DNA from 3 places in the Oleiphilus sp. HI0066 genome. Region 3 is predicted to be linked to each of the others. Evidence: predicted binding sites of a transcription regulator. Region 3 holds the regulator's gene; each other region holds the start of a gene.
The links. The regulator FliA, encoded in region 3, starts transcription of late flagellar genes. The targets are predictions, from matches to a motif close to CTAAAGTTNNNNNNNNNNCNGCCGATA.

Region 1: A3738_RS01440 (DUF5610 domain-containing protein) is a predicted target of FliA. The motif match lies at 2,584-2,610, and genes of this name have one in related genera.
Region 2: A3738_RS06395 (flagellin) is a predicted target of FliA. The motif match lies at 6,289-6,315, and genes of this name have one in related genera.

What each region holds. Positions count from the first base shown of each region.
Region 1 covers NZ_LWFH01000091.1:15,210-23,016, forward strand. The annotation lists gene A3738_RS01420 (alpha/beta fold hydrolase) at 1-405, opposite strand, end outside; gene A3738_RS01425 (mechanosensitive ion channel domain-containing protein) at 612-1,112, shown strand; gene A3738_RS01435 (YHS domain-containing (seleno)protein) at 2,005-2,454, opposite strand; gene A3738_RS01440 (DUF5610 domain-containing protein) at 2,657-3,793, shown strand; gene A3738_RS01445 (carboxylesterase) at 3,893-5,080, opposite strand; gene A3738_RS01450 (TetR/AcrR family transcriptional regulator) at 5,226-5,852, opposite strand; gene A3738_RS01455 (serine hydrolase) at 5,996-7,204, shown strand; partial or broken gene A3738_RS01460 (GntR family transcriptional regulator) at 7,732-7,807, shown strand, end outside.
Region 2 covers NZ_LWFH01000446.1:104,522-115,512, forward strand. The annotation lists gene A3738_RS06370 (Hsp20 family protein) at 1-34, shown strand, start outside; gene htpX (protease HtpX) at 184-1,077, shown strand; gene fliS (flagellar export chaperone FliS) at 1,143-1,538, opposite strand; gene fliD (flagellar filament capping protein FliD) at 1,551-3,533, opposite strand; gene A3738_RS06390 (flagellar protein FlaG) at 3,641-4,018, opposite strand; gene A3738_RS06395 (flagellin) at 4,104-6,197, opposite strand; gene A3738_RS06400 (flagellin) at 6,578-8,635, shown strand; gene A3738_RS06405 (class I SAM-dependent methyltransferase) at 8,807-10,768, shown strand; gene A3738_RS06410 (TIGR04282 family arsenosugar biosynthesis glycosyltransferase) at 10,821-10,991, opposite strand, start outside.
Region 3 covers NZ_LWFH01001089.1:552-11,542, forward strand. The annotation lists gene A3738_RS13725 (hypothetical protein) at 1-246, opposite strand, end outside; gene A3738_RS13730 (ParA family protein) at 259-1,041, opposite strand; gene motD (flagellar motor protein MotD) at 1,217-2,002, opposite strand; gene A3738_RS13740 (flagellar motor protein) at 2,012-2,770, opposite strand; gene A3738_RS13745 (chemotaxis response regulator protein-glutamate methylesterase) at 2,770-3,894, opposite strand; gene A3738_RS13750 (chemotaxis protein CheA) at 3,920-6,295, opposite strand; gene A3738_RS13755 (protein phosphatase CheZ) at 6,319-7,113, opposite strand; gene cheY (chemotaxis response regulator CheY) at 7,121-7,507, opposite strand; gene A3738_RS13765 (RNA polymerase sigma factor FliA) at 7,641-8,360, opposite strand; gene A3738_RS13770 (MinD/ParA family protein) at 8,432-9,244, opposite strand; gene flhF (flagellar biosynthesis protein FlhF) at 9,365-10,708, opposite strand; gene flhA (flagellar biosynthesis protein FlhA) at 10,756-10,991, opposite strand, start outside.

The DNA.
Region 1 (7,807 bases), on a different contig from region 3:
ATAATCAGGTGCTGGGCCGGTATTCACACAGGTGAGGCTTTTGACGAGTTCGGGGTGGTTACAGGCAAATTGTAAGCCCCAAGGGCCACCAAAATCGTGAAGAACAAGATGAACTTTCTTTATGCCAAGCTCGACGATGAGAGCGTGCAAATGCTCAGCATAACCGTCAACGGTATAGTTGAATTTTTTAGGACGTTCTGCACTTCCATAGCCTGGCATATCGGGCGCGACGACACGAGAGAACTCGCCAACCTGCGGTACAAAGCGTTGCCAGTCTTTAAAAGAGCCTGGATTGCCATGTAGGAATAAAACGGCTGCTTCGTGGTCACACTCATTAGGCGCACACGAAAGTACAGGTGTGCGAATGCCATTGATGAGCAAGTTATTAATGCTTGTATTGTTCACTATTAATCTCTTTAGCTATTTTTCTTGTGGTTAAGACCGTGAGCAAAATAATACTGAAAGCATCGAGAGAGAAAATATGGCAATTTGGAAATAGACAATCCTAGAAATGAAACGGTAGAGACGGTTTATTTTCTGTACTGAAACTTAATTTTATTGCTAAAGTCGAAAGCTACATTTGAGAAGTGTGATTTTGAGGGAATAAAATTATGGTGATGTTTTTTATTGCGTTGTTGTTGCTCGCTATGTTTATGAGCGTTCGTTTTTCAAGCGCCGCGATTAACAAATTCGGCGAGAGCAAAGAGGTAAGCCCTTATCGAATCAGTTACATCTCTAAAACAATTACCATCGCCATTGTTGCGTTTTATTTTATTCTTATAGCGAACGTATCGGGGCTTGAGTACTCTCAGATTTCATTCTTCCTGTCTTCTGTTTTCGCGGTCATTGGCGTTGCTCTGTTCGCGCAGTGGTCAATACTCAGTAACATCACAGCTAGCTTAATTATCTTTTTTGGTTTTCCATATCGCGTTGGGGATGAGATCCGAATTATGGATAAAGATGATCAAATATGGGGTGTGATCGAAGAGATCACTTTGTTTCATGTGTTGATGCGTAGAGGCGAAGAATTAATTACTTATCCGAATAATTTGATACTGCAAAAAGGGGTGATCAAAAATCCTGTTATCGAACAAGAGAGTGATGAGGAGTAAGACGCTAAGAAGGATGAAAAAGACACTGCCTAACTGAGTATTCTGCGTCTAATATTTTGAGAGTATTGCGTCTATTGTGCCGTCTTCTCTCATGGATTGAATGGCTTTGTCGAGAGCATGTTTTACTTCTTTGGCATCGTGATGATTCAATGATCTTGGAATACCGATAAAGTTTGGATCGCGAGAAATGACCTACTCAGAAAATTCAAAATCGTCAGGACTAAGTCCGGCTTTTTCGCATTGTAATTCATCAGATAACGATCCCTAGAGAATATTGCCGCGTCCACTCTTCCTGATGCAAGCAGAAGAATACGTTGCTAGGTCCCTTCATCTTTTACAAATGTGAGCTGATTTTTTTGTTGAGCAAACTTGCCTGAATAATTGCTGCCTCTGCTCATTGCGAGTGTTTTGCCTTTCGGATCATTGTAACTAGTAAAAGTGAAAGACTGATCTTTTCTAGATACTAGCAGCACATGATCCATTAAGATTGGGCCCGAGAATAGATAATGATTTTCGCGTTAGGGTGTCTTCGAAAACCCTGTTAATACGCCATCACCCTTTAAGGCCTCTTGTTGCGCTCGCTCCCAAGGTCTCACTTTTAAGTTAGGCTCATAGCTCGTTCGTCGAATTGCTTCGGCTGCGATTTCTAGGCTGTAACCGCTCGGCATTCCATTAGCATTGGCAAACTGTTTGGGTTCGCTGTCAGGCTTTACAAATAAAGTAAGAGCCTGGTCAGACTGTACTTGAAGCGAGATCGAACAGAGTAAACAGAGCCAAATGAGTGGACGGAATTTATATCGAGTGAACATGCGTAGGTTTTAAAGTAATCGAACACCTACAAATTCTGGCAGACGAATTACACTGTCTTGTTTAATCAACTAGTTCTCTCTGCTTAATTTGATGTGAGTTTCGGCCAGTTCTTATCGGCGCGACTAACGTTTCCTGGGATGTCCTTTGCCCAGGTAAATTGCACTGACTGGTTGTAGTTTAGGTAGAGCTTGCCCTCGTGAATGCGCCAAGCTTCAGGATCAATCTTTGCCGTGTAACCTTGGCTAACAGCCCATGCGCAATAGCCACCATATTGTGGTGCGAACTGTTCAGGGTTATCAATGAACAGCTGTTTGTTTTCTGCATTTGCAAAGTACCAGGTTGCGCCATTCCACTCATACGTAAACTCACTTTCGCCTTTGACGGGCTTCGATTGGGAGAAATATGCGACTGGATCGTAGCCTTCAATCGCCTTGCCAAAGAAATCTGTATAAACGTGTTCCACGGCATTTGCAGGTGATATAAACAGAGTAAGAAGGGTGACGAAACTAAGGGAGCGTAATAGTGTTTGCATAGTTTAAGACCTTTTTATTGTGCCCTGTAGACCAGTCGTTAGTGAAAAAGTTTCACGCAAGTTTAGCTACGACATAGAGGGCGAAATAGATCGAAGAAATAAAGCGAAACAAATTTGCACTTTTTGTACTTAAAGGGTCCTAGTTTTCGGTCGATAACGTACCATAGTAAATGTAATCAATACCTCAGTAGGGTGGAGACACGTGGTTTCTTTTCTCAATAACTTAACACCGAATGTACGCGCGGATAATGGTCTTGTTTCAGAGCGTCCGAGCGATACTGCAACGATTTTCTCTCAGGGCTTGAAGCGTGGGTTGGATGTCGATGTAAAACCATCACCCGAAAATGACCCTGGGAACAAGGTCTTTGACGTTCAGAAGGTAGTGGATACTGTCTCAGGGTTTATCGAACAGCGTATTGCTGAGCGTCGAAACGAAGGCGCGAGTCAGGCTGAATTAGAAGATCTAATAGCGCAGGCAAGAGAAGGCGTTGCAAAAGGTTTTCAGTTAGCGCGCGAAGACATCGCAAGTCTTGATCGTTTAGACCCAGAGCTGTCCTCAAATATCGACGCAGCGGAACAAGGGATCGGCACACGTATTGATCAAATTGAAGAAAGCTTAAAACCTGCCGATGAGGGCGTGCCGACCAGTTTGTCGAGCAATTCGTTTGCAGCATTAACGGATCGAAAAAGTTTTGAACGCTCGCAAGCGAGTTTTCAGTTTGAGTTGACTACTCAGGAAGGTGATCGTATTCAAATATCTGCACAGGAACTGTTCCAACGTCGAGAACAGTTCTCAGCAGTTCAATTTAATGGCGTATCGGCTAGTCGTTTTAGTAGCGATACGACGACCGCAAGCGCGTTTTCTATTCAAGTGAATGGTGATTTAAACGAGGATGAGCGGGCTGCACTGGATGATCTCTTACAGCAAGTCGCTGATTTAAGTGACTCGTTTTTTGAGGGCGATATCGCGAGCGCGTTTAATCAAGCATTGTCTTTGGAACTCGATAGTTCGCAGATCGCTCAATTTAGCGTTGATCTCCAGTCTTCTAGTGTTTCTGTTATTGAGCAAACCGATGTGCGGGCTGCTCAATTCAATACGCCTGTTCCCGATGAGTATCGCGCTCCGCAGCTTCCGCTCGGTATTCAAACTTTGCTCAGTGATTATGCTGAGCGCGTAGAAAAGCTTCTAAAAACCGCACAAGAGTTTAGTGAAAAAGTGGGGCTTGAGCAGACAGGCGAGTCTTTGCTTAAAGACTTACAACAACGTTTTGATACATCCGTAGGCCGAGATAACTCTCAGTCTGAGTTTTTTGATGCGCTTCTAGATAAGCTTTCTTAACACTCCATTTCAACACTTCATCTTAAAAATACGTCTTGATGAATGAACGCTCCAGTGCTGGTGTTACCGAGAGCGTTCCTTTTCTCCAGTTACACCGCGTTATAACTCAGCCATTTCGCTAATTGTTGATTCCAGCTCAGCATAATACGGGTTGTAGGTTAAGCGGGCATGTACTTTACCTTTTTCTGTATAGCCCCATGCTGAGTACCATACTTCGCGGCCATCGTTGCAGTGCTTAAGATCTCGCAAGCTCATACTATTCAAACACATGGTTCTCTCTGCTTGCTCGCCGTAGTAAAAGTTAGAGGGCGCAAATAGTGGGCTCATATGCGATCCAGTACTTATACGTTTGTCAGCAATACGCATCGATTCAAACAAGATACTTGGTTCGTCGAAACGGGACTCACCATACCAAATGGTTTGATTAGTTGGATGATTGAAATGCTGGCTAAACAATTCTTGTGTTTCTTCAGGGTCAATCACGCTATCTGCTTCACTCATAATTAATAGAGCAGGTACAGAAATGGTATTTTCTTCAAGCAGATCACGCACACGTTGCGCACTTTCGGAATAGGCGATCGCACCGTTAATCGGTGCCGAGGTATAGCGTGCTAAATTTTGCTCTTCGGTTTTGTAGCCATCCACAAACAGAGAGACAAAAGGCGCGAATTTCTCGAGTATTGGTGCACGTGATTGATAACCGGGTGAAACTAAAATCAGCCCATCTACATTGCCGCGTTCTATCGTGTTGATGGTAATAAGGTTGGCTCCGGTTGAAAAACCGCCTAGCCATACTTCATCGTATTCTCCCTTTAATAGCTCGGCGTAATGGTCAACGATCGTTTGCCAGTCTTCATAGCTAGGCAACATGAGATCCTCAGGCTTACTACCATGCCCGGGAAGCAAAAGTGACTGCACATAGAAACCTTGCTCAGCCATAGTGTTGCCTAAATCTGAAAAGCTATAGGGTGAGTCGCCAAGACCATGCACGAAGAGAATTGCTTTGTTTGAAGGTGCCGAGGGTCTTACTTCAAAGGGCATATTCATCGCTAGCTCTTTTGCATGATCCTCGGAAATATAGGCGCGGTGTTCACGTAACCAACGCTCACTTTCCTCAAGATAATCTGAAAAACTCGGTTGTAGATAATTGTAGTACTGAGCCGATTCATTCATCGGAATATATGGTTTGTGTGCGAGAGCTGAACAGCCAGTCGCCATGCTTAAGATTGTGATGCTTGTGAGTACAGCAAGTAAGCGGTTTCGATTTCTCTTAAGGAGTGTTTTCAAAATGGCTCGTCATCGTTGTTAGGAACACATTTGAATATTGGGACTGAAGAGAACATTTAAAGAGGGTGGGCTGGAAAACAGTATGTCATTGAAATGCATACCGTGTTCTCATGAGAAGTTGAGCTAGTTGCTTATAACTGCAAAACTACAACGCACCAGCAAGATCACTTGGTTCTGCGCGTTTGGTGTAGTCGGCATTAGTTTCAGATACGAGCGACATGAGTGTTGTGCTCATCATGTCGTTTCTGTGTTCGCCAAAGCCTAAAACTTTTGCCCAGTCATGACCAATGATGATGCACATGATGGTATAGGCGATTTGCTCGGTATTGTTTACTTGCGCCTTTTCTAAATAAGTACGAATTTCAGCAAGAAGCTCGTGGTAAACCTCGGCCAAGCGATTTGTCGTTTTATCGGTGTGTTTTGTCTGACCGATTAATCGAAACATCACCTCATTCTGTAGGCTCACCTGATGAAATTCAGCAGAACACAAAAAGCTTAGAATGTCTTCGAGTGAAGGATCTTGGTCGCTCTGAGCACTCGTGGTGATAAATGCATTTAAGGCTTGGCGATAACGCTCTGTAATGCGCTGTAATAGAGCATCTAAGAGCTCATCTCCACCTGAAAAGTAATGATGGATAATCGGCTGATTAACACCAGCTTCTTCAGCGATTTTTCGCTGCGATGCGCCAGCAAACCCATCACGCAAAATAACGTTCTCAAATGCGTCGAGTATGTCTTGACGTTTCTCTTCGCTACGGTTTTTTCTACCCATTGCTTAACTGTTCTCTATTCGTATGAATGCATCAGCGTCTGGCTAATATGTCATACCCTAGATAAATTTATCAATTGATATATTTATTTTTGATGTGTAGTTTATTTATCAAATGATAAATAAAAAAATGAGGTTCTCTCATAATGAAGATAATAAAAATACTCGCACTACTATTACTTGTTGTAATTGGTTGGATCGCTGTGTTCCAAGGCGACAAAGTTGAACGTTTGTACCACACGATGACTCTGTTTGATGGCGATAAAATCGTTCATAACTTCTCAAACATGCGCGAGGTCGCGCCAACGGTAGAGATCAAACCTTCAACAGATGCCTCTAAGTTTGATAGTCAGCCAGCACCATTGCCAATAGCATTTACTTACAAGAGCGAGCAGAGCGTAGAAGAGTATTTAGCGCGCACGAGCACGACAGCGTTGTTGGTGTTGAAAGACGGTTCAGTGACATATGAAGAGTATTATCAAGGAACCAAAGACACTGACTATCGTATCTCCTGGTCTGTCGCGAAGTCATTCTTGTCTGCTCTGTTTGGTATCGCCGTTGAAGAGGGTGACATAAAAAGCATTGAACAATCCGTGACGGAGTATGTGCCTGAACTTGTCGGAACAGGGTATGACGGTGTTCGGATTAAAGACGTATTGCAAATGTCTAGCGGTGTTGCCTTCAATGAAGACTATTACGACTTCAATTCTGATATTAATCGCTTTGGCCGTACCTTTGCATTAGGCGGATCATTCGATGATTTTGCGGCAAGCCTGAAAAACGAAAAAGAACCTGGCACATTTTTACACTACGTCAGCATCGACACGCATGTACTAGGAATGGTGTTGCGTGCAGCGACAGGAAGAGAAATAGCAGACTACTTTGACGACAAGCTCTGGTCGAAAATCGAACCTGAATCGAGCACTTACTACATTGTTGATGATGAAAATGAGCCAATGGTACTCGGCGGGCTGAATATGCGCACGCGTGACTTCGCGCGCTTTGGATTGCTCTACCTTAACAACGGAAAATGGAAGGATGAGCAGGTTATACCAGAAGCGTGGGTGAAGGCTTCAGTAACGCCTGACGCTCCGCATCTTGTGCCAGGTGAGCGGGACAACTCCTACATCAATTTAGGTTACGGCTATCAATGGTGGATTCCAGAAAATGCTGACCAAGAGTTCTATGCGATTGGCATCTACGGGCAGTTTATTTACGTCAACCAAAAGGCCAATGTCGTCATTGTGAAGAACTCTGCTCATCTAGAATTTGCAGACAATGACTATGAGTCGTTTTTTGAGGTCATTGCATTCTGCCGTGAGGTGGTGAAGTCATTGGAAATGATTGAGTCATAATCGAAGTTTGCCATTCGCGCTCAACGGGATTTTTGCTTCGTTCTAATCCGTCATTGCTGCGCAGGCGGCACAAAAGCGCTTTAGCGCGTTGAACAACCAACGGTCGGCCCGAAGGTTAAGCGAAGCGCATCATCTATTGTTTAAAGAGCAATGCATGGAGTTAGACAGAAGCTGACTTTAGTTCAGTTCCCTTGTCTATGCCTGTTTCAAGAGCTTAAGAGACCTTGAGTTAGTTTGGATATCGCCATTTACCAGCATCGCCTTTCTTGAAAAAGGGGACATTTTCTTTTGCTTAGGTTTTATCTCTCAAATTCACTTAGCTTGTTCAAAACTTAAAAGTGAAGATTCAACCTTGATTCTGTTTCTTGCTTAATAGCAATTATCTAATCTCTCTAAGTGCCCCGGGGACAGCACTGTGGTTCTTCCTTAAGCACACAAAAATAGATGTCATTTAAATGTCACGCGAAGGACACAGATTTGTAACAGCATAAAAATAACCTTAGAGAAAATTACATAGAGATGTCTAGATGTCTGTATATTCGATTAGTCGGGGTGAAGGTTCTGTCCCTGTTTATCGTCAAATTGCGCTTTGGTTGAAGAAAG
Region 2 (10,991 bases), on a different contig from region 3:
AATCGAAATTGGAACTCAAATTATCGACGCTTAAATTCATTTTCTAGACCTTCTTAAAGAGCGGCAATTAGCCGCTCGTTTTGCATAGACATATCAAAAATGTAATTTTAGAAACCGGCCTATCCACTTTATTTTGAACTATTAACCCATATATCCGTTCAAGTACTCATATCGGAGATTGAAGTGAAGCGCATATTACTGTTTTTAGCTACTAACTTAGCAATCATTGTTGTCTTAAGTATTACACTCAGACTACTTGGATTCGAACGCATTCTCGACGCCAACGGTGTCGACCTAAACATGAACTCCTTACTACTGTTCGCATCAGTATTTGGATTTGGCGGCTCATTTATATCCCTTGCGATCTCAAAGTGGATGGCGAAAAAGACCACCGGCGCTAAAGTAATTACGCAAGCCAGCAACCCAACAGAAAAATGGCTAGTAGACACCGTTAGCATGCAGGCAAAAGCGGCAGGTATTGGAATGCCTGAGGTCGCGATTTATCCGGGTAAAGAAGTTAATGCATTCGCCACGGGTGCCAACCGAAACAATGCATTGGTTGCCGTGAGTGCAGGCCTTTTAAACAACATGACCAAAGATGAAGCTGAGGCTGTTTTAGCCCATGAAGTAAGCCATGTTGCTAACGGCGACATGATCACATTGAGCTTAATCCAAGGCGTCGTGAACACATTTGTGATTTTCTTCAGTCGCGTTATTGGCCACACCATCGATCGTGTGGTTTTCAAAAACGAACGAGGCCACGGCATTGCATATTGGGTATCAACGATTATCGCTGAAATCGTACTGAGCATACTCGCTAGCACCATTGTTATGTGGTTCTCTCGCCAACGAGAATATCGCGCTGATGCTGGCGGAGCAAAACTAGCAGGCACGCATAAGATGATCGCAGCATTGAAGAGACTTCAAGCACAAACAGAGAGCCAAGAACTCCCTGACCAATTAACAGCGTTTGGCATTTCCGGACTCAGACACTCTAAATTTGGTGCGTTGTTTTTATCTCACCCGCCATTAGAGCAACGAATTCAAGCACTGGAGCAATCGATGGCGCGAAACTAAGAACGCTTAGTTCGCACACAATAAAAAAGGCCGCAATAGCGGCCTTTTTTGATAATCACTAATGCTTAGATCAGCCCCTGCGCCTCTGCTTCTGAACGAATGCCAGCCCATCCTTCGCGCACTGTTCTGATGTGACTTGCCACTTCATCCAACAACTCAACATCATTTTTGAGATTAGCTTCTAACAACCGGCTTTCACAATAGGCATATAGTTGCGCCAAGTTATCGGCTAACTCTTCCGCTTTTGACTCATCAATAAAACTTCGCAAACCAGCCAAGATATCAATCGTCTTGTTGATAAACTTATTCTTAGCTTCATAGTCCTTCGCTAAAATACGTGCTTTGGCCATATTAATACGCTCAAGAGCGCCGTCATAGAGCAACTCAATCAACTTATGCCGATCAACATCTACAACGCTAGTTTGCGCATTCACTGCCGCATATTGATTTAGTGCTTTCATTATAATTCTCCACTAGTCATCGCTTCCGGTACCAGCTAAAGCTTCGAGCTGGCCCTTGATGAAATCTTGCGTACTGTTTAACTGCGCGATAAGTATATCGGCAGCGGTAAATTGTCGTACAAGATTACTTTCTAAATTTGTAAGACGCTCCTCAAGCTTTGCACGCGATAACGCAATGCTATCAAGCTCAGAATTTAAACGTTCATTCTTGGCGGTTATCGTACCATCTACGGACAAAAAGTTGTTAATAAGGTCAACTAACTTTTCACCTACACCTTCGATATAGCTAACAGATCCTCGGCTACCTGTCGCACCACCTTGGATTTCTACCAAGAGCCCCGCCACATCAGTGCCTGATGCGCCCGACAGAACCTGTCCGGTACCGGTCGCAGCAACACCATTGATTGTGCCTTCGACATCTAATCCAGCCGTACCAGCAACAGCATCTATGCCAAGCGTAGTTAAGGTCGTTGCATCAACACCAAGGAATTGAACTTGGGAATTGCTACCATAGCTATCAGAGGTAAACGTAAGCTGATTAGAACCATCTAGCGCGACAACAAGGCTTACGCCAGCATTGGATAAGCTTTGATCCGCATTGATCTGAGATTGAATTTCTGCAACCAAGTCTGCTTGATTATAAGTACCTGCTGTTAAGGTAATTGTCGCTGAACTATTACCATCGATACTCAACGTAAACGTATCATTATCGCCATCGATCACCGTACTGGCGGCCAATGCACTTGCACCTGTAAACGCACCCTTCGTTGAGAGTTGCGTCACATTTATATCGTAGCTACCTGGCTTTGTATCAGACCCTGCTCTCAAAAACTCAATTTGCCCATCGGTCGTACGGCCCTGCTTAGAAAATACCGCCGCAACAGACTCTGGGCTCGACTCTAATTTTTCGCGGAATTCAGCCTCATTAAACTGAAGGTTTCCAGTGTCATTATTGGTAGAGATACCAAGCTCAGCAAGGCCCCGTACAGGATCATTACCCAAACCTTCGATTGTTCTACCTAAGATATTTCGGATTTGATTGGAAATTGAGCGCGTAGCTGTATCACCAACCAATAGGCCGGCTGCCGCAGGATTACTTGGATCAATCTGTGAGTTTTCAACAATCAACGCTCGCAAGGCATTATATTTATCTACAAACTCTTGAACTTTCTCGACAACCACATCGTCATCGCGCTCAACAGTAAGACTTGCCGGTGAGCCTGTGTTTGTACCTTTGAGTTCGATTGTCAAACCTTCAACAAGATCATCAACGGTATTCGAGGTACGCGTAATAGCAATGCCGTTGAAGTTAAACGACGCATCAGTTGCTGCCTGATTCTGAATTAGGTTTTGTGCCCCTGTGGTATAGGAAAGCTGCGACAGCCCTGTCCCATCAATGTTATTACCGTCCGAATCAGTAACGTTAATTTCTATAGCCTTCGCAACACCTGTTTCACTGCTCGTGATAACAAGCTGATAGCCAGAACCATTGTTAATAACCGTTGCGCTCGCTCCCAACGCAGACTCTTCATTAATCGCTGACGCGATACCATCCAAGGTATTATTCGACGAATTGATCGCGAGATTTGTTGTCACACCATCAATAGTGAAGGCTAGTGTGCCCTCTCCTACTTGCGTTGTATCGGAGTCGGCGAAAGTTCCAGAACTCAAAGATTGTGATTTAGCGAGACTAGTAACTTCAAGCGTATAGTTACCTGCAATCGCTTTAGAATTTGTACTTGCCGTAAAGGCAGAACTACCTGTATTGACGGTCAATTCATTAAATGTATCGGGGTTAGCTAGATTCCGAGCAGGAAGACGGATATCTGTCACTGCAGATTGTATCTGAGCGAATAAAGACAGCTCAGCCGTGACGGATTCTTCTCGTGAATTTAAGCGATTCTCTGTAGGCGTTCTTTCAGCAGAGACTAACTGATCGATAAGATCACTGGTCAAAACGCCAGAACCAATACCTACAGATGATACGTTAGCCATAATTACTACCTTTTAAATAATTTACCCTAGCGAGACTAGCCTAGGACAAAAAAGGGCAAAAGTTTACCTTTTGCCCTTACATATTCAGCACCGGATTGCCGGTTTATCTAAACTTTTGCTTTAAATAAACTTATCGGTTCATCCTGCTGCAAATCTCGAGCCAAACGAATAGCGACATCATCTGGAATTTGTCGAACTACCTCTTCAGTACTCCGATCATAAACAGTTATCACTGTTTTTCCTGACGTGTCATCCAATCGAAACTGCAAATCTCGCTGTACCGATTGAACATATTCATTTAGATTCGCGACCGCTTGCTCTACTTGCTCTGCACCCTGCTCGGCAACATCAGTTAGTTCAGAAGCGATCTCATCCGCTTGACGATTTGGTGCTGAATCCCCTGCAGTCGTTTTTGCAGGAAGCGTTACCTCTGAAGCTCCCTGCCTCAAAGCGAACTCAGTGTTTACGAGTTTAACGTCATTCATAATTGCACCCTTATCCTTAGCTTAAGTTTAACCTTAGTGGCACAATGATTTCTGCCACTAAGATCAAAAAGTCCTTAGCTTCTTATTACTGAAGAAGTGAAAGAACCTGCTGAGGCCGAGCATTAGCCTGAGCCAATACTGAAATACCGGCCTGCTGAAGAACCTGCGCTCTTGAAAGCGCAGCCGTTTCTGCTGCGAAATCCGCATCTTTAATTCGACTTGATGATGCAGAGAAGTTTTCAATCGCAATCGCGTTAGCAGAGATAACGTTTTCAAAACGCGTCTGAATCGAACCAAGTTTCGCCCGCTCTGCGTTCACAGTGTTAATTGCATTATCCACTGCGGCAATCGCTGCTTTAGCACCATCAGCTGTAGAAATATCCACATCTTTAAGGAGCGTACCAGATTCTGTCGCACCGTAAGAGCCAATGTTCAGACCAGAACTTTCGATGTCACCAGTTTCACTACCTAGGTTAATTTCGCCACCGCCAGTTAAAGTTACGCCAGCTACATAGGTATCAGCTGTAAGGCCAGTGTTTGTTACCGTACCACCAACGACAATGTTGCGACCATCATCAGCAACAAGAGTTAACTGGTCACCATCGAGAACCTCAGCACGAACACCTGTTTGACCAGAGGCTTGGTTGATCGCTTCAACGACATTAGTAACCTGTTCACTTAAAGAGCTGCCCGCACCAGCGTTAATTGTAGCGCCATTGATCGTAAGACCTGCGACTGCACCGGCCGATACTGCAGCAGAGTTGACCGTATTTTGGTTAGCCGTTGCTGAAACACCTGTTGTATCAGAAATGCGGTTGATAGCTGCAGCTAAAGCGATACCACTAGCAGACTGACTACCAGTAGAAGCTGTATCGTCGCTTGCGAAGGTAGCGCCAACGTTAGCACCGTTGATAGTTAGGTCACCGGAAACCAACGCAGCACGGCTGGCATCTGAAGAGTTATCACCAACTACTGAAGCAGTGTTACCAGAGAATGTACCAGTTTCAAAACCGGCATTATCGATATTGCCTGTTGTTGAACTAAGAGTGATATCCGAGCCGTCAGTGCTTGATAAAGTAACATTACCAACGTAGACGTTTGCGTTAGTTGCAGCACCCGCACGTAAACCTGCAGCAGCAGCGTCACCAGCCGTACCATCTAATAACGAGATGTTACGACCATCTTCAGCCGTCAAATCAACGCGGAAACCGTCGTCAGTTTCAACGACCGCTGCGGTAACGCCGGTTGCGTCTTGGCGAGAATTAATTTGATCAGCTACTTTACCAAGTTCTGTTTGAGTAGCTGTAGCGTTGTTCGCACCTGATGCCGCAACAACCAAGGACAGCTGAACACCATTAATAGTTACGACACGCGTGCCCGCAGTAGTACCAGATGCAGACGTTACTGAAGTACCTTCTACTGTGTTAGCATTCGCCGTTGCTACAACACCAGTCTGGTCACTTACTGCATTGATTGCAGCAGCTTTTGAAATTGCACTTGAGCTCTTAAGTAGTGCTGATGCTGTGTCAGAACCACCAGATGATGCACCAACTGACACTCCATTGATTACCAAATCGCCGGCAACAAGCTCACGAAGGGCGGCACCTGTGGCGTTCGCTGCGATCGCTGCCTTGCTAGAGTTACTAGACACACCAGAAGAGGCTGCTGAACCAAGTGAAGATGTGTCAACAGACCCTAGGCTAACCGTTACCTCATCACCAACGTTTGCGCCAACTTGGAAAGATTTGCCTTGGAAAGAACCGTCTAGCAGATTTACGCCGTTAAATGTTGCAGAACCTGCAGTTCGCTCAATTTCTGAAATCAACTGCTGCGCTTCTTGATTCAAAGCAACTCGCTCTGAATCACCGTTCGAAGCGTTCGAAGACTGAACCGAAAGCTCACGTAAACGCTGCAAACTTGTAGAAATCGATTCAATAGAACCTTCAGCGATCTGTGCAAGCGAGACACCGTCACCCGCATTTCGTGATGCTACGCTCAAACCACGAACCTGAGCGTCAATACGGTTAGCAATCGCGATGCCAGCTGCATCATCTTTTGCACTGTTAATACGAAGACCAGAAGACAAACGCTGCAACGCTGTTTCCTGTGCTGACTGAGAGCTATCCAAGTTACGCTGAGCGTTTAAGGATGCGATGTTAGTATTAATTATTTGTGGCATATCGTCTCTCCTGAATTGAGCAATCTGCTGTTCGACACCATAGTTCTGACCAACAGAACTATGTCTTGTAAGTCGAACTCGTTGCAAACCTTAACGGCACTCGGGAAATAAACTTTAAAAGAAACGGCAACTATATTGTTACGGAGTGTTAAGGTCTGTAATAAAAGCGGCAAGCGGTGTCCGATTTTTGGCATATCAAAACCCACCCATATTTTAACCTCAAACAAAAAACCCTATAAGTCATTGATTTATAATATTTAATAAAAGTAAAAACCAAACATGGCACAGAATTCGCTGAACAGTAATCAATCGGCGATTCGTTACAAACACGCCAAAATATTTTTTGAATTTGCACGCATGTATGGCTGAAGGGGAAGACCATGCCACAAATAATTAATACCAATCTTGCGTCTATCAACGCGCAAAGAAACCTAGATAAGTCTCAGAGCGAAAACCAAACAGCCCTGCAACGCTTATCTTCAGGCTTGCGTATTAACAGCGCAAAAGACGATGCAGCAGGTCTTGCAATTTCTACCCGCTTCAGCGCGCAAGTCCAAGGCTTAAAAGTCGCGATCCGAAACGCCAGCGACGGTGTGTCACTCGCTCAGGTTGCTGAAGGCGCGCTCGGCTCGATGACTGACAACCTACTTCGTATCCGTGATTTGGCACTACAAGCCTCTAACGCAACGAACAGCAAGCAAGACCGTGAAGCTTTGAATGAAGAAGTTCAGCAGCTTATTACTGAGATCGAACGTGTTGCTGACCAAACAACATTTAACGGCACCAAGTTACTAGACGGATCCTTCACCGATGTTACATTCCAAATCGGCGCAAATGAAGGTGAAGATGTAAGCTTCGGTATTGAAGGTACAGATGTTACTCAACTAGGTGTTTCACCTACTGATGGCATTTCATCCTCGCCGGGCAGCACCGCTTCAACGCCGCCTGTAGCTGCCCTCGCGGCAGGTGATCTCGTCATCAACGGCATAGCTATTGGTGCATCATCAGGCGTTGACGACGCGTTTTCCAGCTCTAACAACGATTTATCTGCAATAGCAAAAGCAGCCGCAATTAACTCTGTTTCTGAGCAAACGGGTGTATCAGCCTCGATTCAAGGTACATTTGTCGACGGTAACTCTTTCACCTCTGCTAACGTGACAGGAAACATTGTTATCAATGGTATTACCATTGACGTTGAAACACGTGCCAACCTTAGTGAAACAGTAAACCTAACATCTGTCGCCGAAACGATTAATAACTTCACTGGACAAACTGGTGTCGAAGCTATCTTTAACGGCAATCCAACAGAAGGCATTCAGTTACGAGCGGAAGATGGTCGAAACGTTGTCTTGGCGGATGGTACAGCAACGGCAAGCGCGATCGGCCTTGCGGCAGCCGCAACATACACTGGCTCATTTACGCTAGTTTCAGACGACGGCTCTCCAATTAGTGTCGATACAACGACAGGCGGTATTGGGAACGCTGGCTTAGCTGTTGGAACGTATAGTGGCAACAACTCTGGTGTTGTAAGCGCGCCATCTCCGGGTGCAGCACTTGCATCTGGTGACATTGTTATAAATGGCGTTCCAGTTGGCCCTACTCTCACAACATTTGACACGGCGTCTACTGCCAACTCTGATCAAAGTGCTATCGCGAAAGCAGAAGCTATTAACCGTGTTAGCGAGCAAACCGGCGTTGTGGCGAAGGTCAACGCTAACATATTAAATGGCGGAGGGCTGACCACTGGTACTGCGATTACGGGTACTTTCGATATTAATGACGTGAGCATTGATATTTCTGTGAGTGCTACGGCAACGACAACCGATATTCAAAACGCAACAATCACTGCGATCAATAACAAAGCTGGTCAGAGTGGTGTCCGCGCTGAAGCATTCGGTTCAACTTACCGACTCATCGCTGAAGATGGTCGAAACATGGTGCTCGACAACTACACCGGCGCTGTTACAGCGAGTTTCGCTAACTTGGGTCTTCCAGCAACTGGTACAGAAACACGCGGCACAATCTCACTTGAATCATCAGGTAAGATCACGCTTGAAACTCTCACCGGCAACATCGGCAATTCAGGCTTCGAAGTTGGCGAATATGGTGGCGCGGAAGATGGCATTCTTGTTAAAGACATTGACGTCTCTACGGTTGCCGGCGCAATCGCAGCACTTGATGCTGTTGATAACGCATTAAATACCATCAACCTGCAGCGTGCGAACTTAGGTGCGATTCAAAACAGGTTTGAGTCCACGATTCAGAATCAACAAATTGCAGCCGAAAACCTGTCTGCTTCGAACTCTCGAATTAAAGACGCAGACTTCGCAGCAGAAACTGCAGAGCTATCGCGAACGCAGGTTCTTCAGCAGGCCGGCCTATCAATTCTGACTCAGGCCAATGCACAGCCTGAAAGTGTGTTGCAGCTTCTTCAGTAAGCTAGGCTCACATCTCTTGAAGCCGGCCAAATGCCGGCTTTTTTGTTTTTATTCAATAACTTAGTAAATTATTTTTTTGAATCAAAATCATATTTGGCACGTCATTCGCTACTTACCTTAATAACGAAACAAATCACTTATTTACCAGTATTAGCGGAAAAGGTTTACCTCATGCTTCCACAAGAAGGCTCAATCACAGTCCATCAAAGCACCCGCCTCTCACCCACTGAAGCGGCAGATCTAGCTCGACGAGTCATACAGATCAACCAAGACTACAACACGATAAATGCCGCACTTAGTTCTAGCGATGCGATACGCACGACCGCACTGAATCAACTACTAGTCCAGATCGAACAAGTAATCGAGCAAGACATTCCAGGAGCGGCAACTTTAAACCTTGCCGGTCGGATTAGCTTTGATTTGGACTTAACAGAGCTGGCGAATGAATACTTTCAGCGCGCCGGCATGCTTGAGCCAAGCAATGCGAATTACCTGCTAAACAATGCGAATGCCCAAGCACTCCTAGGCAACTATTCACAAGCGCAAGCCTTATTCAATAAAGTGCTCGATCTTGAGCCAAGCTCTCTGCCTGCATTTACCGGTATCGCATTCTGTTTACTCGAAACCAAACAATATGATGCTGCTTTCTTGCACTACCGCAGTATCTTGGCACATGGCCATACAAGCACAGAAATTCATCACCAAATAACAGAGTGCATCGAGAATCTTCAATGCGATACCTACACCGTTGAGTTAGAGCTGCTTCTTAATTACCTGCTTCGTCTAGAAGATATCGATACGCGTCGTTTGATTGAGTTCGCTGGGCAGTTGATCACGCATAAATATGATCTAACAAATCCTGAAGCCGCACTAGACATCGATGTACTTGCTCAAGATGAATTGCTTCTCTGTATCTTAGAGACCGGCGTTGTACCTAGCGTACATTTCGAAGAGTTAGTAACCCTACTTCGACTTTCAATCTTTTCAGAATGCGCGATCAACCAAACTCTTCGAACTGAGCTTCAAGCCTGCGCAATCGCAATTGGTGTTTACGCATCCCACACCGACTACGCACTCATAGCGACAGAAGAAGAACAAAACCATATCAAGGCAATACAGCTTCAGATCGCAACGAATATCGGCTACGAAAAGGCAGATATAGATGATATTTCAGGCGCATTAATTCTCTTGGGTATGTACGAAGCAGTCTACGTGCAGAGCTTCTCGTTTGACTTACTACGCTACGACTTAGAAGACTGGCCAATCGCCATGCAAAGCCTGTTAGAGGTGTCGCTATATCAACTAAGCAAAGAGCATCATGCTCGCTACACATTGTTTGGTCAAACGATGGCGGAACTGTTAGAGAACGGCCTTCCGAGAAGCAAAGAGCGCTGGGCGGCGATCAAGACTCCTCAGAAGAAAGACTTCTACGCAACCTTGAAACAAAAGCTGGCACCAACTCTTCCACCTTCGAGTTGGCAAGGTAAAACTGTTCGCGTGTTATTACTTGCCTGCGGTTCTGGCCAAAAGGCCTTCGACTACGCCAATCAGTTCACTAATGTTTCTGTCCTAGGCGCTGACGCGAGCCAAATAGACATGGCCTATGCCCTTATGCGTACTCAACATAGCGCATGTGATAATCTTGAGTTCGCTGTTGCTGACTACGCGCTACCACCACAAGACATCGAAAAGTTTGATTATATCGAGTTTGGGCAAGGCTTTGATTTCTCAAAGCTAGACGCATGGATCAACCTGTTAAATGATGATGGCGTTGCGCGCATTAACTGCCCAGGCACGGAACACAGAGAGATCACTGGTGTACTCACCGAGCTAGTAAAAGCCCGCGGCATGCAAGCAAACCTAGACAATATTCGACTGATTAGAAGCTCGATCCTGTTGGAAAAAGAAAGCGGGTTATGGAACAAGCTTCTTGAAAGCCCATTCTTCTACAGTGCGTCTGGGTGTAGAGACATATTGTTTAATGACAACGCACACTTCTATACCGTTGAACAAGCGTTCAACCTAATACAAAACGCGGGACTGATTTCAGTGTTTCCGCGACCAAGCGCTCGCAGAGCCGCACAAGCAGAACAAATGCTCGATGTCTTCGTAAGAAAACTTGGTAGCCATTAACTAGCAGCGATAACGTAGATAGTTGAAGCTATCTCAATTCAGTAAAGAGCGACTAGCTATAGTCGCTCTGAAGCCAGCGTTTCCAATCTTCTAATTCATCGACATCAAAACGCTTATCTAATAGCGAGAAACTAAATCCAAGCTCTGTCATGCGATTTTGAACTTGCTCAAGCACGCGATTGGTGCCCCATTCGATTTCACCAAATGATGTAAATCCGCATGC
Region 3 (10,991 bases):
AAGCTTAGTGTTGCGTTCAAGACGAAACGAAATCATCATCGTTGTTAGAAAAATCAGCATTGCTTCATACTCAGATGTATCTTTCTTACCGTTCAATACAGCATCGACATCAATGGTCGATTGCAATTCAAATCGATTTCGAAATAACTGAAGAGGCTTAGGCGCGGTAAATAGAACATCTAAGTAATCTTCAATAATTTGATCGTTATAAGAGGGGTACTGCACATCATATACTTGCTGTGTCATCACCCTTTCCTTTTATATTCCGTTGGGTGTTTTCTCTAACAAAGTTTCAAGTAGTTTTTTGTATGCGCGCACACCGTGTGTCACGGCGTCTAAATCTGAGGGCACCACACCCTTGGTACTCGCATCTCTGAACTTCGTATCGACCGGGATCGCAAATTTCCAAACGTTATCACCCCATGTCTGTTTAATTGTTCGAAGACTTTGTAATGAGGCCTGTGTCCGTCTATCAAACATAGTCGGCAAAATAAGATGTTGCAGATTACTTTTTTGCGAGCGTATGACCATCGATAAAGTATGCATCATTCGCTCAAGCCCTTTGATAGCCAAAAACTCTGTCTGCACCGGGACAATTAACTGCTGGCTGGCTGCTAAAGAGTTGATCATAAGCACGCCGAGTGACGGAGAATTATCTAACAATACAAAATCATACTGATCCCATAACAGCGCTAGCGTCTTTGATATGATCAGGCCCATTCCATCGACACCCACCATACGTCTTTCAAGCGTCGCTAATGCTGTGGATGCAGGCATTAGATCTAGACCTGGGCAAGACGTTGCCGTAATGAGTTGTTCAGGCAAACCATCTGGCACTCTACCCTTGTGCATAAACAGGTCAAAAGTACTCTGCTCTATGGTGTCTGGATCATGACCAAAATAGCTGGTCAATGATCCATGCGGATCTAGATCCATTACAAGAACGCGTTTACCTTGCGATGCAAGGAGCCCCCCGAGGGATACAACCGTAGTGGTTTTACCAACCCCACCTTTTTGGTTTGCTATTGCCCAAATACGCACGTTCTTCCGACTCCTGAATTATATTTTTTGTACTGCAAAATCAATGAATTAGATATTAACACCACGCATCCATTGCTAAAACCCAGCGGCAAATATCTACGTCAACAATCTGACACACAACGCAATATTGCACATCTCATGCCAAACACGCTTGACGAAAATGAAACGAGATAAGTTAGCGAATAAGCGTACTGCGGACGTCGCCCGAACGGGAGACTAATAGAACAATTCGTCGGTTATCACTCCGACCTTCAGGAGTGTCATTACGAACAATAGGTGAATACTGACCAAACCCCATAGCCACCATGCGCGATTCTTCAATATTTTCGATCGCTAGAAGCTGTAAAAAAGTCGTCGCCCTTAATGCAGAGAGCTCCCAATTATTCTGAAATTCACTATTTGAGACGCGCCGGTTATCAGTATGCCCCTCGATCAGAATGCCGTTTCCGCGATCACGCAATACACCCGCAATCTTTTTGATAACACCAAAAGCTTGCTCTGAAGGGATCACATCGCCACTTTCAAAAACGACGTTATCGCGTAGCGTTATCTCTACCCACTCATCAAGCAAAGTAACCGAAATCTTGTCTTCGTATATTAAGTCAGCAAAGCTATCTTCAAATTCGCCCGCTATCGACTCTAGTTGTTCATCATCAATATTGTCTTTGTTCGATTCGTAACGTTCATGACGACCTACCAGTAGAGGGTTCAGACCTTCGCTTTTGCTAAAACTTTCTGACTTATGGCTAATCTCACCAATTTGAATTGGTTCTAGACTTTTCTGACGGGTGTTGAAGACGCCCTCTAGCGTTTCTGATAGGACCTTATACTTCCCCTCATTAACCGAGGAGATCGAATACATCACAACGAAGAATGCGAACAAAAGCGTTATAAAATCTGCGTAGGATACTAACCAACGATCATGATTTTCATCTGCGGTAGTACGACGTTGTCGACGCATAGTCGTCCCCTAGACCTTGGCATGTTCGAGGTGTAAATACCCCTTAAGCTTCAGTTCCAAAGAACGAGGATTTTCACCTTCAGCGATCGATACCAATCCATCAATCACCATTTCGTAATAGCGAGTTTGATGCTCTACCTTATGACGTATTTTGTTCGCAATCGGAAGAAATACTAAGTTAGCTAAACCCACTCCGTATATTGTTGCGACGAAGGCAGTCGCGATGCCGGCGCCCAATTGGCTTGGATCGGCAAGATTACTCATCACGTGAATCAGACCAAGCACAGCACCAATGATACCGATGGTCGGCGAGTATCCAGCCATCGAGTCATAGACTTTAGCCAAGTCTAAGTCCCGCTGCTCACGCGCAAGCATATCGACTTCTAGCACGCTTTGAATCGACTCAGGCTCAGCGCCATCAACAAGGAGCTGAAGACCTTTTTTGCAGAAAGACTCGCGTTCTTTTGGGAGAACCGACTCCAAACCCAGCAAACCATCTTTGCGCGCACGAACACTCCACGACAGCAATTTATTAATACCGTCGTCAATTGATACATGAGGAGGAAAAAACACCCACTGTAAAGCCGAAGCGCTGCGCTTCAAGGTATGTGTAGGAGTTTGGACGAGAATAGCGGCAAGCGTGCCACCGATAACGATTAAAGCCGCTGGACCATTAATCAGAGAGTCGAACGTGCCGCCTTCAATTGCGTTACCGCCAAAGATCGCAACAAAAGCTAGTAATAGCCCTACGACACTCAGGTAATCCATTAGCTTAACCTATTTATTATTTGCTCACCGATTTCGTTAATATCAAGCGACCGATCACTGTAACCAGCTTTATCAACCACCATCGGCATTCCGTATACAACGCAAGAGTCTTCTGTTTGAGTCCATACAGTCGAGCCGCCAGACTTCATTAGTCGACACCCTTCTTTACCGTCTGAACCCATGCCTGTCAGAACAATCCCTAAAGCTTTACCAGGAAATGTCTTCGCCACTGAACCAAAGCTCAAATCAACTGATGGTTTGTACGTCAGCCTCTCATCGCCATCAAGCACAGATATAACCTTACGACCTGCTCTTTGACCAACAATCATTTGCTTGCCCCCTGGCGCCAAATAAGCTGTACCCGCTTCTAGAGTATCGCCATCCACAGCTTGCTTTACTTTCACTTGGCTTAATCCATCCAAGCGCTCAGCAAAAGCAGGGGTAAATGTTGCCGGCATATGCTGAACAAGCAAAATAGGTACCGGAAAATTTTGAGGTAATTTAGTGACCACTTTTTGCAAAGCGACCGGACCACCGGTAGATGTACCGATAGCCACAACATCAACACTATGGCCTCTCCTAGAAGAGCCCGCAGCGTTAGAGTTAATGGATGTTGTAGGCGAAGTTGGCTCACTCGTTAAAGGACGACGCGTTGCCGCTTCGCTCCCTTTAGTCTCAGTAGTGCCTGACGTATTTGCAGAACGAAAACTACTCGCTTTGAATCGGTGACGGCCGGCGATTGAAAGAACGCGTTTACGAAGAATATCTTGCATCTTCGTGGCATCACGCGCGATATCTTCAAAGTTCTTAGGAAGAAAATCTACTGCCCCTGCGTCTAATGCATCAAGGGTTACTCTCGCCCCTTCGTGCGTCAGCGATGAAAACATTAGAATCGAGGTCGGTTGTTCGGACATAATCTGACGAACTGCTGAGATGCCATCCATAATAGGCATTTCATAATCCATCGTAATTACATCTGGTTTTAATTCGACATTTTTCTCGACGGCTTCTTTACCGTTTGTTGCCATACCAACGATTTCAATGCCGTTTACATTTCGCAGAATCTCGTTCAATCGTTTTCTAAAAAAAGCTGAATCATCAACTATCAGAACTTTTACTGTCATCCCTTACAAACCCTGCAAAACAACATTACGCGTAACGCGTTAATAAACTTGGAATATCTAGAATGAGGGCAATACGGCCATCACCTGTTATGGTTGCGCCCGCCATACCTGGCGTGCCATGCAACATGCCACCTAGCGGTTTAATTACGACCTCTTCCTGCCCAACTAATTGATCAACGATAAACCCAACCTTTTGAGTACCCACTGCAACAATCACAACGTGTGCGAATTCTGGATCTGTGGCACCACCATTTTTAACGAGCCATCGCTTGATATAAAACAGTGGGTAAACATTGTCACGGACAACAATACATTCTTGACCATCGACAACATTTGTCTTCGTTAAATCTAAGTGGAAAATTTCGACAACGCTTACGAGAGGGAATGCGAAAGACTGTTGCTCTAGCTTCACCATCAATGTCGGCATGATAGCTAGGGTCAACGGCACTTTGATCGTTAAACAGCTACCTTTACCAAGCTCTGAATCAATATTGACGCTGCCGTTGAGCTGCGTGATCTTTGTCTTCACGACATCCATACCGACACCGCGGCCTGACACATCAGAGATCTCTTCTTTCGTTGAGAAACCAGGTGCAAAAATCAGGTTGTAACACTCGTTGTCACTCAAGCGATCTGCGGCGTCCTGATCATAGACACCCTTTTCAACGGCCTTTCTTCGTAATACTTCGGGATCCATACCTGCGCCGTCATCACGGATGGATAGCAGAATATGGTCACCTTCTTGTTCGGCCGACAACAACACTTCACCAACAGGAGGCTTACCGTTTGCTTCACGCACATCAGGCATTTCGATGCCATGATCAACCGCATTTCGAACCAAGTGAACGAGAGGATCTGAGAGAGCCTCAACTAAGTTCTTATCTAAATCAGTTTCTTCACCTTGTAAAACAAGGTTTACTTCTTTTCTTAGGTTTCTCGCTAGGTCACGTACAACACGAGGAAAACGTCCAAAAACCTTCTTAATTGGCTGCATTCGCGTTTTCATAACGGCAGACTGTAAGTCCCCCGTTACAACGTCAAGATTCGACACCGCCTTCTGCAAGGCTTCGTCAGTACTGTCATCCCCTAAACGTTTTAAACGATTACGGACCAATACCAGCTCGCCAACCATATTCATAATTTCGTCGAGTCTCTTCGTATCAACACGAACGGTCGTCTCGGTCGTCAAGCCATCTGCCCGCGCATTAGCCTTGGGTTTTGCCGCAGGCTTACTGGCAGAAGGACTGCTTGCTACTTTGGGTTTCGCAATACGGCTTGTCTTAGCAGTAGAGGCTGACTGTCTAACTTCCTTATCTTCCGGTGTTGAAACAGAAGACGGACTCGGAGGCGGCGTTGTCTGAGACTTATTCGCTTGAGGCGCTTCACTTGCAGGCCCTTTACCTTGGCCATGCAAATCATCAAGTAATTTTTCAAACTCGTCATCAGTAATCATGTCCGAATTTGATGATATAGAAGCCTCAAATTCTTTGGTCTCAGGTTTTTCAGGTTCAGCACTCGCTGCGGGAGTATCAGAAGCTGCTGAGCTCGCAGGATCAAACTTCCCTTCGCCATGAAGCTCATCAAGAAGTTTTTCGAATTCGTCATCGGTGATTTCATCAGAAGCACTAGCATCTGATGCCGTATTTGCTTTTGGCTCTGAAGGAATCGGAGACTTACTTGGCGCATCCGCGACTTTATGCTCTTGCAGCTCACCTATGAGGCTTTCAAATTCTTCATCAGAAATATCAGACTCACCTGCTGGAGACGCATCTTGTGATGGAGCAGCATCATTTGTTGAGGCGGGTGTCTCTTGAGCTGGAGCTGAAGTTGGGCCATCAAGCGCATCCAACAACATCTCAAATTCATCGTCTGTAATGTCGCCCTCAGCTGAAGCGATCTGGTCAACGATTTTTGCTCCTTCTTCAGCTGTTTGCTGATCTGTTGAAGGAGTTTGTGGAGCTGGCTCATTCGGAGCAGCTTCAGGTACTTCCTCTGCCACCGGCTCCGCGCCTTGTTCACATGCAAAGCGCTCTAAATCTTTTAATAGCGAAGGTTCTGCAGGACTCGGTTGTTCGCCAGAACGAACCTCATCAAACATGACATTAACGGAATCAAGTGCACGAAGCACCACATCCATCAATTCGGCGTCTACGGTTCTCTTACCGTTACGCAAGACATCAAACACATTTTCAGCAATATGACAGCAATCGACCAAGGCCTCTAACTGAAGAAACCCTGCCCCACCTTTAACGGTATGAAAGCCACGGAATATTGCATTGAGAAGATCTAGGTCTTCAGGGTTTTGTTCTAGTTCAACGAGCTGTTCAGATAACTGCTCAAGAATCTCACCAGACTCAACAAGAAAGTCCTGCAAGATCTCTTCATCTGGCTCAAAGCTCATTCACTAACCCCTTTGTACTCTTCCTAAAACCCTAAGCTTGATAAAAGGTCATCCACATCGTCTTGACCATTTACAACATCTTCGCGTTCTTCTTTTTTCATCTGTGGACCTTCGCCATCCATATTGGTTTCGATGGACTCAAGGTCGTGCACAGTACCTGTAATTTGGTCGACCTTTCCGGCCATCCTTACAAGGTTAACGAGATTTTCTTCAACATCTTTAACTAAATTTGTTACACGATTGATAACTTGACCCGTTAAGTCCTGAAAATCCTGTGCAAGCAATATAGATGATAAATTTTGATATACCTTATCTGAGTCATTACCAAGTTGAGTCAAGAAGGTATCCATGCGCCCCGTTAGGTCTCTAAATTCACTAGGGCTCATTTCCTTACGGCGCAACTTTTGCCATTCTTGCTTAAGTTGATCAGCCTCATCTTTCATATGCGATGCATAAGGCATTGTTTCTTCAACAAGGTCTAAGGTTTTGTTGGCAGCGCTATTCGTCATATCAACGACGTAGGCTAGTCGGTCAGATGCATCATCAATTTTCGATAAAGCTTCTCGGCTTTGTACATCACCGCAATCAATCTGAAAGTCGCGAATCGATTCATAGAGACTGCGAGTCAATCGACCTACTTCGACATAAAGTGTTTTATCACGAGTTTGATTAATCTCAGAGATGAGACTAAGCGCGGAAGACAAGTCGCCCTGATCAACGAGATCTTTTAGCTGACTTGTTTGTTCTTTAAGCAGTTGTTCAAAGCCTTCTACACCTTCAATGCTTTGCGCTGCTTGAGACGGAGTTAGTTCGTTCATAACAGTACTAGGCATCAATTCGTTCGAAGATTTTCTCGATTTTTTCTTTCAAGACGGCTGCTGTAAATGGCTTAACCACATACCCATTTACACCTGCTTGTGCCGCTGCAACGATCTGATCTCGTTTTGCTTCAGCAGTAACCATCAACACAGGTAAAGACTTTAAGTCATCATCTGCACGAACGGTCTTAAGCAAGTCAATACCAGTCATTCCTGGCATGTTCCAATCCGTCACGAGGAAGTCATACTTACCGGTTTTCAGCATCGGCAATGCAGTATTGCCGTCATCAGCCTCATCGGTATTTGTGAACCCTAAATCGCGAAGTAGGTTTTTAATAATGCGCCTCATTGTCGAAAAATCATCAACAACAAGGATTTTCATATCTTTATTCAAGTCGACCTCCATTCCTGTCGAAACCTTTGATAGCGTTTCAAACCCTAATATGAAGTCTAGACAGAGAAATGAGTCTAGCCAGTTTTTTTTATTGGAAAATCAAGAACTTTGATTAGTTATGGATAGTCGTAAATTACGAATCAATCCACTCATACATTCTTGACTTTAAACGGATAGCTGCCTGTGAGTGAATTTGACTAACACGAGACTCACTCACATCAAGAATTAAGCCTATTTCTTTTAGATTCATCTCTTCTTCATAGTAAAGAGAAAGCACTAAATTTTCGCGTTCCGGCAAACGCTCTATCTCAGATGCCAGGGCTTTTTTAAACTGCTGCTCACTAAAGAAATCACTCGGTCGATCAGCAGTCGAGCCACTCTCGACTTCAAAGCCTTGGCCTTCAGAGTTTTCAGCCAGTTCCTCGAGTGAAAAAAGCTTACCGGCATTACTATCTTTCAGGCACGCAAAATATTCATCGAGAGACATTTCAAGCTCTGCGGCAATTTGCTCGTCACTCGCATCTTGCCCAGTTCTAGCCTCAATCGCTTTTACTGCTTCCGCGATGCGGCGCGCGTTGCGATGTACGGAACGAGGCACCCAATCGCCCTTACGGACTTCATCCATCATCGCGCCGCGAATTCGGATTCCGGCATAAGTCTCAAACGACGCACCACGATCACTTTCGTATTTTTGCGCAGCCTCTAGCAGGCCAATCATGCCGGCCTGAATCAAATCATCGACTTGAACACTTGATGGAAGGCGAGCCATTAGATGATGTGCAATACGCTTTACTAAGGGCGCATGCTTCACGATCAACTCATCTGCGTACTGTGTTTCTTTTTCGCTATACATCAACAAAACAGTATGGCCCTGCCGTAAAAGTACTGCATGGGGAATAAATCATTACGAGGCTACAGCCAATCCTAGGCTTGTACTAAGCGCTCAACAAAAAACTCCAAATGTCCTCTTGGAGTGCTTGGTAATGGCCACGAATCAGCCTTTTGAGCGAGCTGCTTGAATGCTATAGATGCTTTAGCGCGGGGGTAAGCTTCTAATACAGGGCGCTGACGCTGGACAGCTTTGCGTACGTTTTCATCGTAAGGAACAGAACCTACATATTGGAGTGCAACATCAAGAAAACGTTCCGTCACAGAGGTAAGCTTTGAAAAGAGATGGCGCCCCTCTTCTGGGCTGCGAACCATATTTGCAAGGACACGAAAACGGTACATGTCGTAGTCGCGATTAAGCAGCTTTATTAATGCATAGGCATCGGTAATAGACGTTGGCTCATCGGTCACAACCAGTAACACTTCTTGGGCTGCACGAACAAACGATACAACACCATCTGATATACCCGCTGCGGTATCCACAATCAGAACGTCAAGATCTTGTGATAATTCACTGAAGGCGTTGATTAAACCGGCGTGCTCTAGATGGTTAAGCGCAACCATCTTTTGCGTTCCGGATGCAGCCGGCACGATCTTTATTCCTTTGGGGCCTTCTACAAGAATATCGCGCAGACTTAAATCACCTGATATAACGTCTGAGATATTTCCCTTTGCGGTAATTCCCAAGAGCACGTCGATATTTGCCAAACCTAAATCCGCATCGAGCAATGTCACTCTGCGACCTAGATCCGCTAAGGCTAAAGAAAGGTTGATCGATACATTACTTTTACCGACCCCACCCTTACCGCCAGTGACCGCTATAACTTGAACAGGGCTAGAATTCGCCATGCTGATGAATATCCTTTTGTTTTACTTCTTCTTCGCTTCGAGACAAGACAAACCTTAAAAGCGACTACCAACAACCAAAATAGGTGATTGGTGAAATTTGTCTAGTTGACGCCAGTGATATTAAGCAAAATTGCTAACTGATTCGTCTACATGCTGCTGCGCATTCGCGTGGCTCGGAATTGTCACCCATCGCTCGGAACTATTCAATAATTCCTCCGCTTTATTGAGCAGACTTTGACGCTCCGCCAAATGAATATCTTCTGGCACTCTCTGGCCATCTGTTACATACGCGCAGGAAAGTTTACTCGCTATAAGGTAACTTAATGCTTCCCCAAAGCTTACAGCTTCGTCAAGTTTGGTAATAATTGTTCCCGCTAGCCCGACCATCTTGTAATGCTTATAGTTAGCCTTCATCACAGCATACTGACCCGTTGCCGGCATCACTAAGTAGTTTTGAATGCGATGCGCAGACATTTTCAATTCTTTAAGCTGCTCATTCCACGAACGATCAGACTGCATCAAACCAGCCGTATCCACCAATACAAGCTTGCGATCAGAGCACTTGTCTAGAATCGCATCTAAGCAATTATCCTCGTCAACAACATGCACTGGAACATTCAGAATTCTTCCAAACACTTTTAGCTGCTCGTGTGCGGCGATTCGGTAACGATCTGTTGTCACCAAAGCAATACCATCTGCCCCATGACGCATAACATAACGCGCAGCCAACTTACCAATCGTCATTGTTTTGCCACTTCCGGTCGGGCCAACAAGTGAAATCACGCCACCCATGTCGATGATTTCGCTATATTCTGTCTGAATCGCACCATGAATTTGTTTACGCACCTTTGCCCAAGCAGTATCAGAATCGCCTTCACTTGCAACGCTATCTAGCAATTGCTTTCGAATAGGCTGCTGAATCGCTAGACGCTCTAAGCGCTCATCTACGATCGATTGGCTTGGCGTCACAACAGCTTGAGGCATTGGTTCAATAGATTGTTGCGAAGTCGACTGTTTCGCCTGAGCAGAAATCATTTCGCGTAGTTCACGAAGCTCTTCCTGCATCACGTAAATCGCATCATCTTGCTTGCTCGAACGCTCATCATGATTGACTGCAGGAGTCGCCTGAATCTTATTCGTTTGACCAAACTGCTCTGTTTTAATGACGTTCTGTTCTTGCTTCACGCTCTCGATGCGGCGACGACTTCTATCCATTTCCGCCTGCAATTCGAGACTGCGCTCAGCGCGTTGTTTTGCGAGCTCGGACGCGCTCACTTTAGTTTCATTATTAGATACCTGAGCAACACCCTGCTCTGGCTGATCTTCATATTCGGCAGTTGCCAATATCTCGACACCACCATTTGTTTTTGAGTTTGAAAGAATCACCGCATCAGGGCCTAAATCTTCGCGTATCTGACGCAAAGCATCTTGCATTGAATGGGAGAAATAACGCTTAACTTTCATAACTCTTCACCTAAAGGCTTTTTTGACGACAACTTCCTGTAGTCAAATTATTGACCGACCGTCGACACTATATTTATTTGCTTGTTATCCGGAATCTCTTGATATGAGAGCACCCGAATACCGTCATTTACAAAGCGTGAGAACTTAGCCATCGCTGGGCGGACTGGCGCGGAAACTAACAGTATTACGGGGTTTCCAAGCATTTCTTGTCGCTGCGTTACATCTGCTAGTGAACGCTGCAAGTTCTCCACAATACCGGGCTCCAAGACCATTCCGAGATCAT